3 regions of the Arthrobacter sp. SLBN-112 genome follow, and region 1 is predicted to be linked to each of the others. Evidence: riboswitches for the same ligand, from Rfam matches in the RefSeq annotation. Region 1 holds a riboswitch; each other region holds the start of a gene.
The links. Region 1 has a riboswitch for thiamine pyrophosphate ahead of thiC (phosphomethylpyrimidine synthase ThiC). Riboswitches for the same ligand answer to the same signal wherever they lie in the genome.
Positions count from the first base shown of each region.

Region 1 (3,270 bases):
GGTGGTACCGGCCCGCGGATACGAACAGTGCCTGCCCATGCCAGCCCGCCGTCTTTTCGAAACCGAGGGTGCCCACGTAGAAGTCGCGCGCCGTCTGGACGTCGCCCACCTGAAGGTGGACGTGGCCTACGCCGGCGGCCGTCACGCGCTGGCCTTCGAGCGATTCCTCCGTGAGGTGTTGCTCCAGGTAGCGCTGCGGGGGCAGCGCCAGGCTGTCCATCACCACGTCCGTCCCGTTCCAGGACCAGTTGCTGCGCGGGCGGTCCCAGTACAGCTCGATGCCGTTGCCTTCAGGGTCGGTGAAGTAGAAGGCCTCGCTGACCAGGTGGTCGGCGCTGCCGGTGAAGGACATCGGCTCGTACTGCGCCGCGGTGGCGATGGTGGCAGCGAGGGAGGCCTGGTCCTCAAACAGGAGTGCGGTATGGAACAGGCCGGCCTCTCCCCTGCCGGGCAGGTTCAAGCCGGGCGCGGGGGCCAGATGGACCAGGGGGCGGCCAAGACGGCCCAGGTACAGTCCACCGTCCCGTTCAGCCACCACCTCGAGGCCCAGTGCGCGCTGGTAGTAGTCGGTCATGACCTTCATGTCCCCCACCTTGAGCATCACCGTGCCCATGGCGAGGTCGGCAGGAAGCAGGTCCTGGCTGTTGGCTGCTGCGGTCATTGGAGGCTCCTTGTGCTGGCGGCCGTCCCGATGGCGGCCTGTCACACATTAAAATTACTTGAAGCTTCAATTTATTCCAAGTCCTGCGCCGCACTTTCGATCAGCGGATGATGCGGCCGCAGAGCACCACGTGATCCAGTCTGCTGATGGTCTCCGGGACCGCCCGTGGATCTTCACGGCACACGATGACGTCGGCGCGCGCCCCTTCTTCCAGGCCGTCCGCTCCGAGCCAGCGGCGGGCCGCCCAGCACGCCGCATCCAACGCTGCCGCCATCGGCAGCCCCGCGAAGTGCAGGGCGAGGATTTCGTCCGCGATCCGGCCATGGCGGATGACGCTGCCGGCGTCTGTTCCGGCGAAGATGCGCACGCCCGCAGCATGGGCCTGCGCCACGCGCTCCAGCCTCCGCTCCCAGAGGGAGCGCATGTGGGCTGCATAGCGTGGAAACTTTGGTTCCGCCTGCGCGGCAATGTCCGGGAACGTGGCGATATTGATGAGGGTGGGCACGATCGGCACGCCTTGTTCGGCGAACCGGGGCAGGTGGCGTGGCAGCAGCCCGGTGGCGTGCTCGATGCAGTCAATGCCGGCGTCGAGCATCTGGTCCAGGGTGTCCTCGGCGAAGCAGTGGGCCGTCACCCGTGCGCCTTCGTCATGCGCCGCACGGACGGCGTCACGGACGACGGCGGCGGGAAAGGAGGGCGCCAGGTCCCCGGCGCCGCGGTCGATCCAGTCCCCCACCAGTTTGACCCAGCCATCCCCGTCCCGGGCCTGCTTGCGCACGGCCTCAACGAGGCCCTCGGGTTCGACTTCGTGGGCGAAGCCGCGCAGGTAGCGGCGGGTCCGGGCGATGTGCCTTCCGGCGCGGATCAGCACCGGGAATTCCTTGCCGCCCTGCATCCAGCGGGTATCGGCGGGCGAGCCCGCATCACGGACCAGGAGTGTCCCGGCGTTGACGTCGGCCAAAGCTTGTTCCTGCGCCACGGCGGCCTCCACCGGACCGGCCGGGCCCAGCCCGATGTGGCAGTGGGCGTCCGCGAAGCCCGGCAGCACCCAGCCGTCAAGCACCCGGTCAGGTGGCGTGGCGGGCCGGTGGAAGGTGAGCCTGCCGTCCACCGACCAGAGTCCATGCCGCACCCGGTCCGGCGCAGCCAGGACGGGTCCGCGAAAGTGAATGATTCCAGCCATCCGGGCATCCTTTCGTTGCCCGGTCAGGCTAGCATCATCGATTGTTACAACGGACTTCCGGAGGGCTGTGGTAGCTTCGTTGCTGACCACACGGGTGCCCTTGCACGGGCTGAGATCGGGCTGACGCAGTCTGCGACCGTTGAACCTGTCCGGGTAATGCCGGCGAAGGAAGTGAGTATTCCCTTGAGTACACAAAACACCCAGTTGAACCCTGCCCGCACGCTGTCCGGTTCCGATTCTGCCGGCGCCCCCGGCACCGGATCCACGCCGCAGGTGACGCAGTCCCTGAAGTCGCATTCCCTGGCCTGGATCGACGATGCCGCTTCCGGAATCCGGGTCCCGGTGACGGAAATCGCCCTCGAGCCATCGCCGAACGGCCGGCCGAACCCTCCCTTCCGGACCTACCGGACGGCCGGCCCAGGCAGTGATCCCGTGCGCGGCCTGCAACCCTTCCGCGCCGAGTGGATCGAGGCGCGCGGGGACACGGAAGCCTACAGCGGCAGGGAACGCAACCTGCTCGACGACGGACGCTCGGCCGTGCGCCGCGGTGCAGCCTCCGCGGAGTGGAAGGGCGCCCGGCCGGTGCCCCGCCGCGCCGTCGACGGCAGGACGGTGACCCAAATGCACTACGCCCGGCAGGGCATCATCACGCAGGAAATGCGCTTTGTGGCGCTGCGGGAGAACTGCGACGTGGAACTGGTCAGGAGCGAGGTTGCCGCCGGGCGCGCCATCATCCCGAACAACATTAACCACCCCGAGTCCGAGCCGATGATCATCGGCAAGGCCTTCCTGGTGAAGATCAACGCCAACATCGGCAACTCGGCGGTGACGAGCTCCATCGCAGAGGAGGTTGACAAGCTCCAGTGGGCCACCCAGTGGGGCGCCGACACGGTCATGGACCTGTCCACGGGCGACGACATCCACACCACCAGGGAATGGATCATCCGCAACTCCCCCGTCCCGATTGGAACCGTCCCGATCTACCAGGCGCTGGAAAAAGTCAACGGCGAGGCCAACGCGCTGACTTGGGAAATCTTCCGGGACACCGTCATTGAGCAGTGCGAACAGGGCGTGGACTACATGACCATCCACGCCGGTGTGCTGCTGCGGTACGTCCCGCTCACGGCCAACCGGGTGACGGGCATCGTCTCGCGCGGCGGCTCCATCATGGCCGGCTGGTGCCTGGCCCACCACCAGGAAAACTTCCTCTACACGCACTTTGACGAACTCTGCGAAATCTTCGCCAAGTACGACGTCGCGTTCTCCCTGGGCGACGGTTTGCGCCCCGGGTCGACGGCGGACGCCAACGACGCTGCCCAGTTCGCCGAACTCGACACCCTCGCCGAACTCACGCAGCGCGCCTGGGAGTTCGACGTGCAGGTCATGGTGGAAGGCCCCGGCCACGTGCCGTTCCACCTGGTCCGGG
Region 1 is NZ_JAUSXY010000001.1:2,620,606-2,623,875, reverse strand. Features, by position in the region: gene QF050_RS12290 (VOC family protein) at 1-661, opposite strand, end outside; gene QF050_RS12285 (amidohydrolase family protein) at 762-1,844, opposite strand; TPP riboswitch at 1,925-2,032, shown strand; gene thiC (phosphomethylpyrimidine synthase ThiC) at 2,028-3,270, shown strand, end outside.

Region 2 (3,270 bases), 1.5 Mb from region 1:
CGAGGTCACGGCCTGCGATCTGTTCATGGACGGCGTCTGCCTCCACATGCTCATCGAAGTAGTGGGTAACCTCGGCGCCGAAACCGTGCCGGCGGAATCCGTTACCGTAGAACCGGTTGGGCTGGGAGGACGTCATTTCGTAGATCGCCAGGTGGCCGGTGATGGCACCCCGGAGCCGCCGGTTCAGGCCGCAGAGCGACATGAGGTTAACGGTGGCGAGGGAGACTGCGGGGACGGCATCAACGTAGGCGCCGTACCTGTCGTCGAGGCCCAGGCCGCGCATGGTCCGGGCGAACAGCGCGCTGTGCATCCGCTCGGGCCGGCCGCCACCGTATTCGTCCGCCTGGATTTCCACCAAGGCCGCCTTGGGCCGTCCGCTGAGCCGCGGAATGGCCCATGTGTGCGGATCGGCTTCCTTCAGCTGGTACACCGACTTGTGGACCAGGAATTCCCGGAGCTGCTCCAGGCTTGCCTTCCTGGCAACGTAGCGGGAGAGGCTGGGACCGGTGTCCATGGCGGCGAGGCCGAACAGGACGTCGGCTACTTCGTCGCTGGTTATGGCGCCGCGGTCGGGCAGTTCGAAGTCTCCGGCCGCCTGGTGTGCGGCAGCGCGGAGGGCCGCCTCGAACGGTTCCTCGACCAGCTGCCGGACCCTGATCAACGCCGGCTCCCACTCCCAGTTGTCCGAGACGCTGTCCAGGCCGGAGTAATGGAGCTCGTAGAGGCAAAAGAGTGCCAGTTGGATGTCCTCGTCCCCAATGATGTCACCGGTGCCGGCCACCTGCCGCGCCGCCAGGCGGTAGAGCCGGTCCAGCTCCGTCCCTGCGGCACCCGGTGCCTGGGCCAGGACTGTGAACAGGGCGCTGGTGAGGGGGCCTCTGGTGTCCGGGATTCTCATGGTGCTCCTTGGCCTGCCGCGGGGACGGGAACGAACGCCGGACCGCCATGGTGACTCCCATGCCCTGTCCTCTCGAAACCCGGGAAACAATATAGTAAGCATGGTTACTAATAAAACCTAAGCAGGCTTTGCGCAGAGGCTCCTGCAGGTCCACTGGCGCCCGGGCAGGCAGCGCTCAATAGGGGTAGGCAACCGGACGGCATTCTGGCGGGGCTCGGTTCCAGCGAGCCCTCCGGCTGGGCGCCCGCCGAATCCGGATCGTATCCTGTCACATCCGGTGGAATGGCGCTCACAGCCCGCTATCCACCCCTGCCAGGTGTAAACTTGACCACGCCCGGAAGGGCAATCAAAAGCCTTACCCAACGAACAACAACACCAATAACGACAGGGGAGCGCCGCCGTCGGACAACCTGGCTTGCCAGGAACCGCAGGTGGGCGCTGAGAGTGCGGAACAGCCGCAGACCCTCGAACCTGATCCGGTTAGTACCGGCGCAAGGGAGTCGAGTTCTCAAAGTGCCGCGGCTGCACGGCAACAGCCGTCAGCCGGGTCCACTTTCCCCTCCTGTTTCCCAGGAGGATCACATGAGTACTGCAGCAATCAAGAAGACCACCAGTAAGTCCTGGCGCGTCGTGGACATCGTCGTCGCCGCGCTGGTGGCCATCGCGGGCGGCGTCATTTTCTGGGCATGGGACCAGGGAGCAGCCGCGCTGTCTGCCCCCATGAACGCCGCCTACCCGCCCCTGACTGGGCTGCTGGCGGGTGGCTGGATGATTCCCGGCGTGCTGGGGATGCTCATCATCCGCAAGCCCGGTGCCGCCCTGTTCTGTGAAACCGTGGCCGCCACCGGGGAACTCCTCATGGGTTCCCAGTACGGCGCCTCGGTTCTCTTCTCCGGCTTCATCCAGGGCCTCGGCGCCGAAATCATCTTCGCCATCTTCGTGTACCGCAAGTTCAACCTGCCCGTATCCCTGCTGGCCGGCGCCGCGGCTGGATTCTTCTGCGGACTGAATGACTCGTTCGCGCCGTGGGGCTGGAATATCGCCTACTCCGGTGCGGACAAGCTGGCCTACATCGTGTTGACCACCGTCTCCGGTGCCATCCTCGCCGGTGCCCTGTCCTGGCTCGCCACGCGCGGGCTGGCGCGCACCGGCGTGCTGAGCTCCTTCGCGTCCCGCAAGGCCGCTACGGAGCCTGTCTTCTCCTGATGGCACCAGCCCAGGGCGCCGTCCGCCCCGCCGCCGTCACGGCCCGGGGCTGGGGCTGGCGGCATGCCGGCCGGGCAAAACCTGCCGTCCATGCCCTCGACCTGGACATCAGCCCCGGCGAGCGGGTGCTCCTGCTCGGTCCCTCGGGTGCCGGGAAGTCAACGCTGCTGCATGCCCTCGCCGGGGTGCTGGGTGATATCAACGACGACGGCGAGGCCGGCGACGCGGACGAGTCCGGTTCATTGCTGGTTGACGGCGCCCGGCCCCGGGACAGGCGCGGCCGGTCCGGCCTCATGCAGCAGGACCCGGAGACGCAGGTGGTCCTCTCCCGGGTCGGGGACGACGTCGCCTTCGGCGCCGAGAACCTTGCCGTGCCCCGCGACGCCATCTGGGCGCGCGTGCACGAGGCGCTTGCCGACGTCGGGCTGTCCCACCTCCCGCTGGACCACCCGACGTCGGCCCTCTCCGGCGGCCAGAAACAGCGCCTGGCGCTGGCCGGCATCCTCGCGATGCGCCCGGGGCTGATCCTGCTGGACGAACCCACCGCCAACCTGGACCCGGACGGCGTGCTGGAGGTCCGCGACGCCGTGGCGCGCTGCCTGGACAAGACCGGAGCCACCCTGGTGGTGGTGGAGCACCGGGTCTCCGTGTGGAAGGACCTGGTGGACCGGATCGTGGTCCTGCAGCCGGGCTCCGCCTCGGATCCCGCCGTGCTCCTGGACGGGCCCCCGGACCGGGTGCTCAGCGAAGCCCGGGCCATGCTGACGGCCGCCGGGGTGTGGGTGCCGGGGTACGTGCCGGCAACCCGCCGCCGGGCGGACGTCCCGGCCGCCGGAACCGGCAACCTCCTGCTGGCAGCCGAAGACCTCGGCGTCTCCCGCGAGCGTCCCCGCCGCAAAGGCTTCCGGAAAATCCCGCCGGTTCCGGTCCAGGAGGGTGTTGCCGCGCAGGTCAGGGCCGGCCAGGCTCTGGCCGTCACGGGCCCCAACGGCGCCGGGAAATCAACGTTCGCGCTAACCCTCGCGGGGCTCCTGGAGCCGGTGTCCGGAAAAGTGTCCGCCACGGTGGACCTCAGCCGCGGTGCCGGGATCGACCCCTACACGTGGAAGGCCGAGCAGTTGATCTCGAGGGTGGGCACCGTGTTCCAGGAGCCGGAGCACCAGTTC
Region 2 is NZ_JAUSXY010000001.1:1,154,140-1,157,409, forward strand. Features, by position in the region: gene QF050_RS05360 (iron-containing redox enzyme family protein) at 1-898, opposite strand, end outside; TPP riboswitch at 1,275-1,414, shown strand; gene QF050_RS05365 (ECF transporter S component) at 1,481-2,104, shown strand; gene QF050_RS05370 (ATP-binding cassette domain-containing protein) at 2,104-3,270, shown strand, end outside.
Region 2: linked by a shared signal. The riboswitch ahead of QF050_RS05365 (ECF transporter S component) and the one ahead of thiC (phosphomethylpyrimidine synthase ThiC) in region 1 are both predicted to bind thiamine pyrophosphate.

Region 3 (3,270 bases), 330 kb from region 1:
GCAGGTACTCGCCGTAGCTGACTTCTCCGTCCCACGGCCTGCCCAGCACTTCGGTCTGCAGCCGGAAATGCCTCAGCGACCGTTCATCCCGGGGCCGGCATGGTGCGCAGGATGCCCACCTTTCCCTCCAACATGAGGTTGGCGGCAGCCATACCCGTCATCAGCGAGATCTGCGCATTCCAATCCTCCACGGGAAGTTGCGGGACCGCATCAATCCGGTAGCCGCCGTCGGGCAACTGCACGATTTCCTGCTCGGGCATATTGAGGCTGGCGCCCCCGCGTCCCCGCTCCAGCGCAACCCGTTTCCGGCCTACCTCCCGGAGTAGTTCCAGCACCGGGGGAGCCGTGCCGGCGTCCAGGTCGGTTTGCGCACCCTTGTAACTGAGCTTGTCGCGGCTGCGGATCCGCGCCCGCCGGACGCCAACTGACAAAACTTCCGCGTCGGCGTCGAGCGTGAAATCCCAGACGAAGGCCGAACACTCCTGGCCCGGAAGCAGGCTCCCGGCACCTTCACTGATTACTTCCGGGTGCAACGGAATACGGCCGTCCGGAGCGTAGAACGTTTGTCCGCGGCGCCTGGTTTCGGCATCCAGCGCACCTCCCGGTGCAACGAAGGCTGGTACATCGGCAATCGCGTACAGTACGCGGTAGCCGCTCCCGCCCGGTTCGATGAACACGGCCTGGTCCAGGTCCGTGGACGAGGCCGGGTCAATGGTCACGAACGCGACAGCGGTCAGGTCATAGGCCGGCAGCTTCAGCGATGCCACGGCGGCGCGTGCGTCTTCCAGGGCCGCTTCCGGATAGGGGCCCGGCAGTTCGAGTTCTGTCCGCAACGAACCCAGAGCCTCTTCCAGGGCGTTTTGATGGTCGCGGACATTGGGAGCCAACCGATGATGTGACACAAAAGTCAGCGTAACTCCAAGTCCTGGGATTATGCAGGCCCGGGTGCGGCGGCGTCCAGCGCGTCGAGCAGGGAAGCGGCAGCGGCCGCGGGATCCGGGGCTTCGGTAACGGCGCGGACCACTACGATCCTGCGGGCACCCGCCTCCGCCACCTGGTGCACGTTCCCGTGGTCGATGCCGCCGATGGCGAACCACGGCACCGGGTCTGACGCCTCCATGGAAGCTTGGGCGGCGTACTTCACCAATTCCAGCCCGACGGCGGTCCGGCCGGGTTTGGTGGGCGTGGCCCAGACGGGGCCCACACAAAAGTAGTCCAGGTGGGAAGGGCCGGCAGCTGCTGTGAGGGCGGCATCCACCTGGTCGGGGCTGTGGCTGGAGAGCCCGATGGCTGCGTTGCCGTTGACCAGCGTCCGGGCCGCCGCCAACGGAAGGTCCTTCTGGCCGATGTGGAATACCGGTGCCCCGGACAAAACCGCGATGTCCGCGCGGTCATTGACGGCCCACAGCCGCCCATGGCGCACCGCCGTCTCCTTCAAGACCGCCAGCAGGTCCAGTTCCTCTGCAGCCTCGATGGACTTGTCGCGCAACTGGATGATGTCCACGCCGCCGGCGAACGCGGCATCCACGAACCGGGCAAAGTCGCCGCGGTCCCGCCGCGCATCCGTGCAGAGGTACAGGCGGGCCGCCTCGAGGGCAGGAACAGATGAGGGGGACATATTCATGCCTGCCAGCCTAGTTCCTCTAAACTGGGGTGGTACTGCGGGAGCCCGCGGCAGCTGTCACAAAGCACCGGGCTGAGAGGGCGTCAGAGCCGACCGCTTGACCTGATCCGGCTAATACCGGCGTAGGGAAGGAACCACACCATGCCTACCGCGAGCAACGCCCTCGCCGGGTCCGCCGGCGATGCCATCCGGGCCGACGTCGCCGTCATCGGCGCGGGAGTGGTGGGACACGGAATCGCCTGGGAAATCCAGCGGTCCGGGCGGTCCGTCGTGCTCATCGATGACGCGCCCGGCGCCGGCGCCAGCTGGGCCGCTGCCGGCATGCTGGCCCCCGTCAGCGAGCTGCATTACCAGGAAGAGGACCTCCTGGACCTCATGACCGAGGCATCATCGCGTTGGCCGGGGTTCGCCGCCGGCGTCGCCACCGCGGCCGGTGCCGGGACCGGATACCTGACGACGCCGACCTCTCGCCGTGGGCATCGACGCCGCAGACCGGAGGGCATTGATGGACCTGCGTGCCGTCCAGCAGGCCAACGGCCTTGAAGTCGAACCGCTGACCGTGCGCGAAGCCCGCGGCCGCGAACCACTGCTGAGTCCCGCGATCTCGTGCGCGCTGGACACCCCGGCCGACCACCAGGTGGACCCGAGGCGCCTGATAGCGTCCCTGCGCCTGGCCCTCGCCGGAGCGGCGCGCGCAACCCCGGAACTGGCGGTTGCCGGTGCCGGTGACGGGTATGCCGTACCGGAACGCGCGGCCGGGCTGCTGTGGGAGGGCGGGGCGGTGGCTGGGGTGCGCCTTGCCGGTGGCGGCACTGTGGTTGCGGGGGAAACGGTGGTGGCCAACGGCCTGCACGCAGGATCCCTTGACGGCCTGCCCGATGGCCTTGAACTGCCGCTGCGGCCAGTGCACGGCGACATCCTGCGCCTTTCCGTGCCGCAGCACCTGCGCCCCCTGGTGACCGCCACGGTGCGCGGGCTTGTCCACGGGATCCCGGTGTACATCGTCCCCCGGCAGGACGGCACAGTGGTCATTGGAGCCTCCCAGCGGGAGGACGCGCTCTCCGACGCCGTGAGCGCGGGCAGCGTGTACCAGCTGCTCCGGGACGCCCAGGCGCTGGTTCCCGCCGTCGCCGAACTCGAACTCCTGGAGTGCACCGCACGGGCCCGGCCCGGGACCCCCGACAATGCACCCTTGCTGGGCCGGGTGGCGGTGTCCCCGGGATCCCGCGATCCCGGGGACGGGCACGTCCCGGGGCTCATCATCGCCACCGGGTTCTTCCGGCACGGGGTGCTGCTCACCCCCGCTGCCGCGGCCATCTGCACGGCGTTGCTCGACGGCGCCGCCGATCCCCGCTGGGCGCCGTTCAGCCCGGACCGTTTTTCCAGGCCGGCGGCTGCCGCCCCAAGCCCCCACATGAAGGAGACAGCGTGAATATCACCCTCAACGGAAACCCGCATACGGTGGCAGACGGCGCCTCTATCACCACGCTCGTCAGCCAGGTGACCGGGCGGCCGCTGGCTCCCAATGGCCAGGCGGCGGACGGCAGGAAACTGGGTGTCGCCGTCGCGCACAACGCCCAGGTGGTGCCGCGCAGCCAATGGTTCGGCACCGCGCTCGCCGACGGCGACGACATCGAACTCGTCAC
Region 3 is NZ_JAUSXY010000001.1:2,285,947-2,289,216, forward strand. Features, by position in the region: partial or broken gene QF050_RS10800 (RNB domain-containing ribonuclease) at 1-902, opposite strand, end outside; gene thiE (thiamine phosphate synthase) at 932-1,618, opposite strand; TPP riboswitch at 1,652-1,771, shown strand; partial or broken gene thiO (glycine oxidase ThiO) at 1,766-3,056, shown strand; gene thiS (sulfur carrier protein ThiS) at 3,053-3,270, shown strand, end outside.
Region 3: linked by a shared signal. The riboswitch ahead of thiO (glycine oxidase ThiO) and the one ahead of thiC (phosphomethylpyrimidine synthase ThiC) in region 1 are both predicted to bind thiamine pyrophosphate.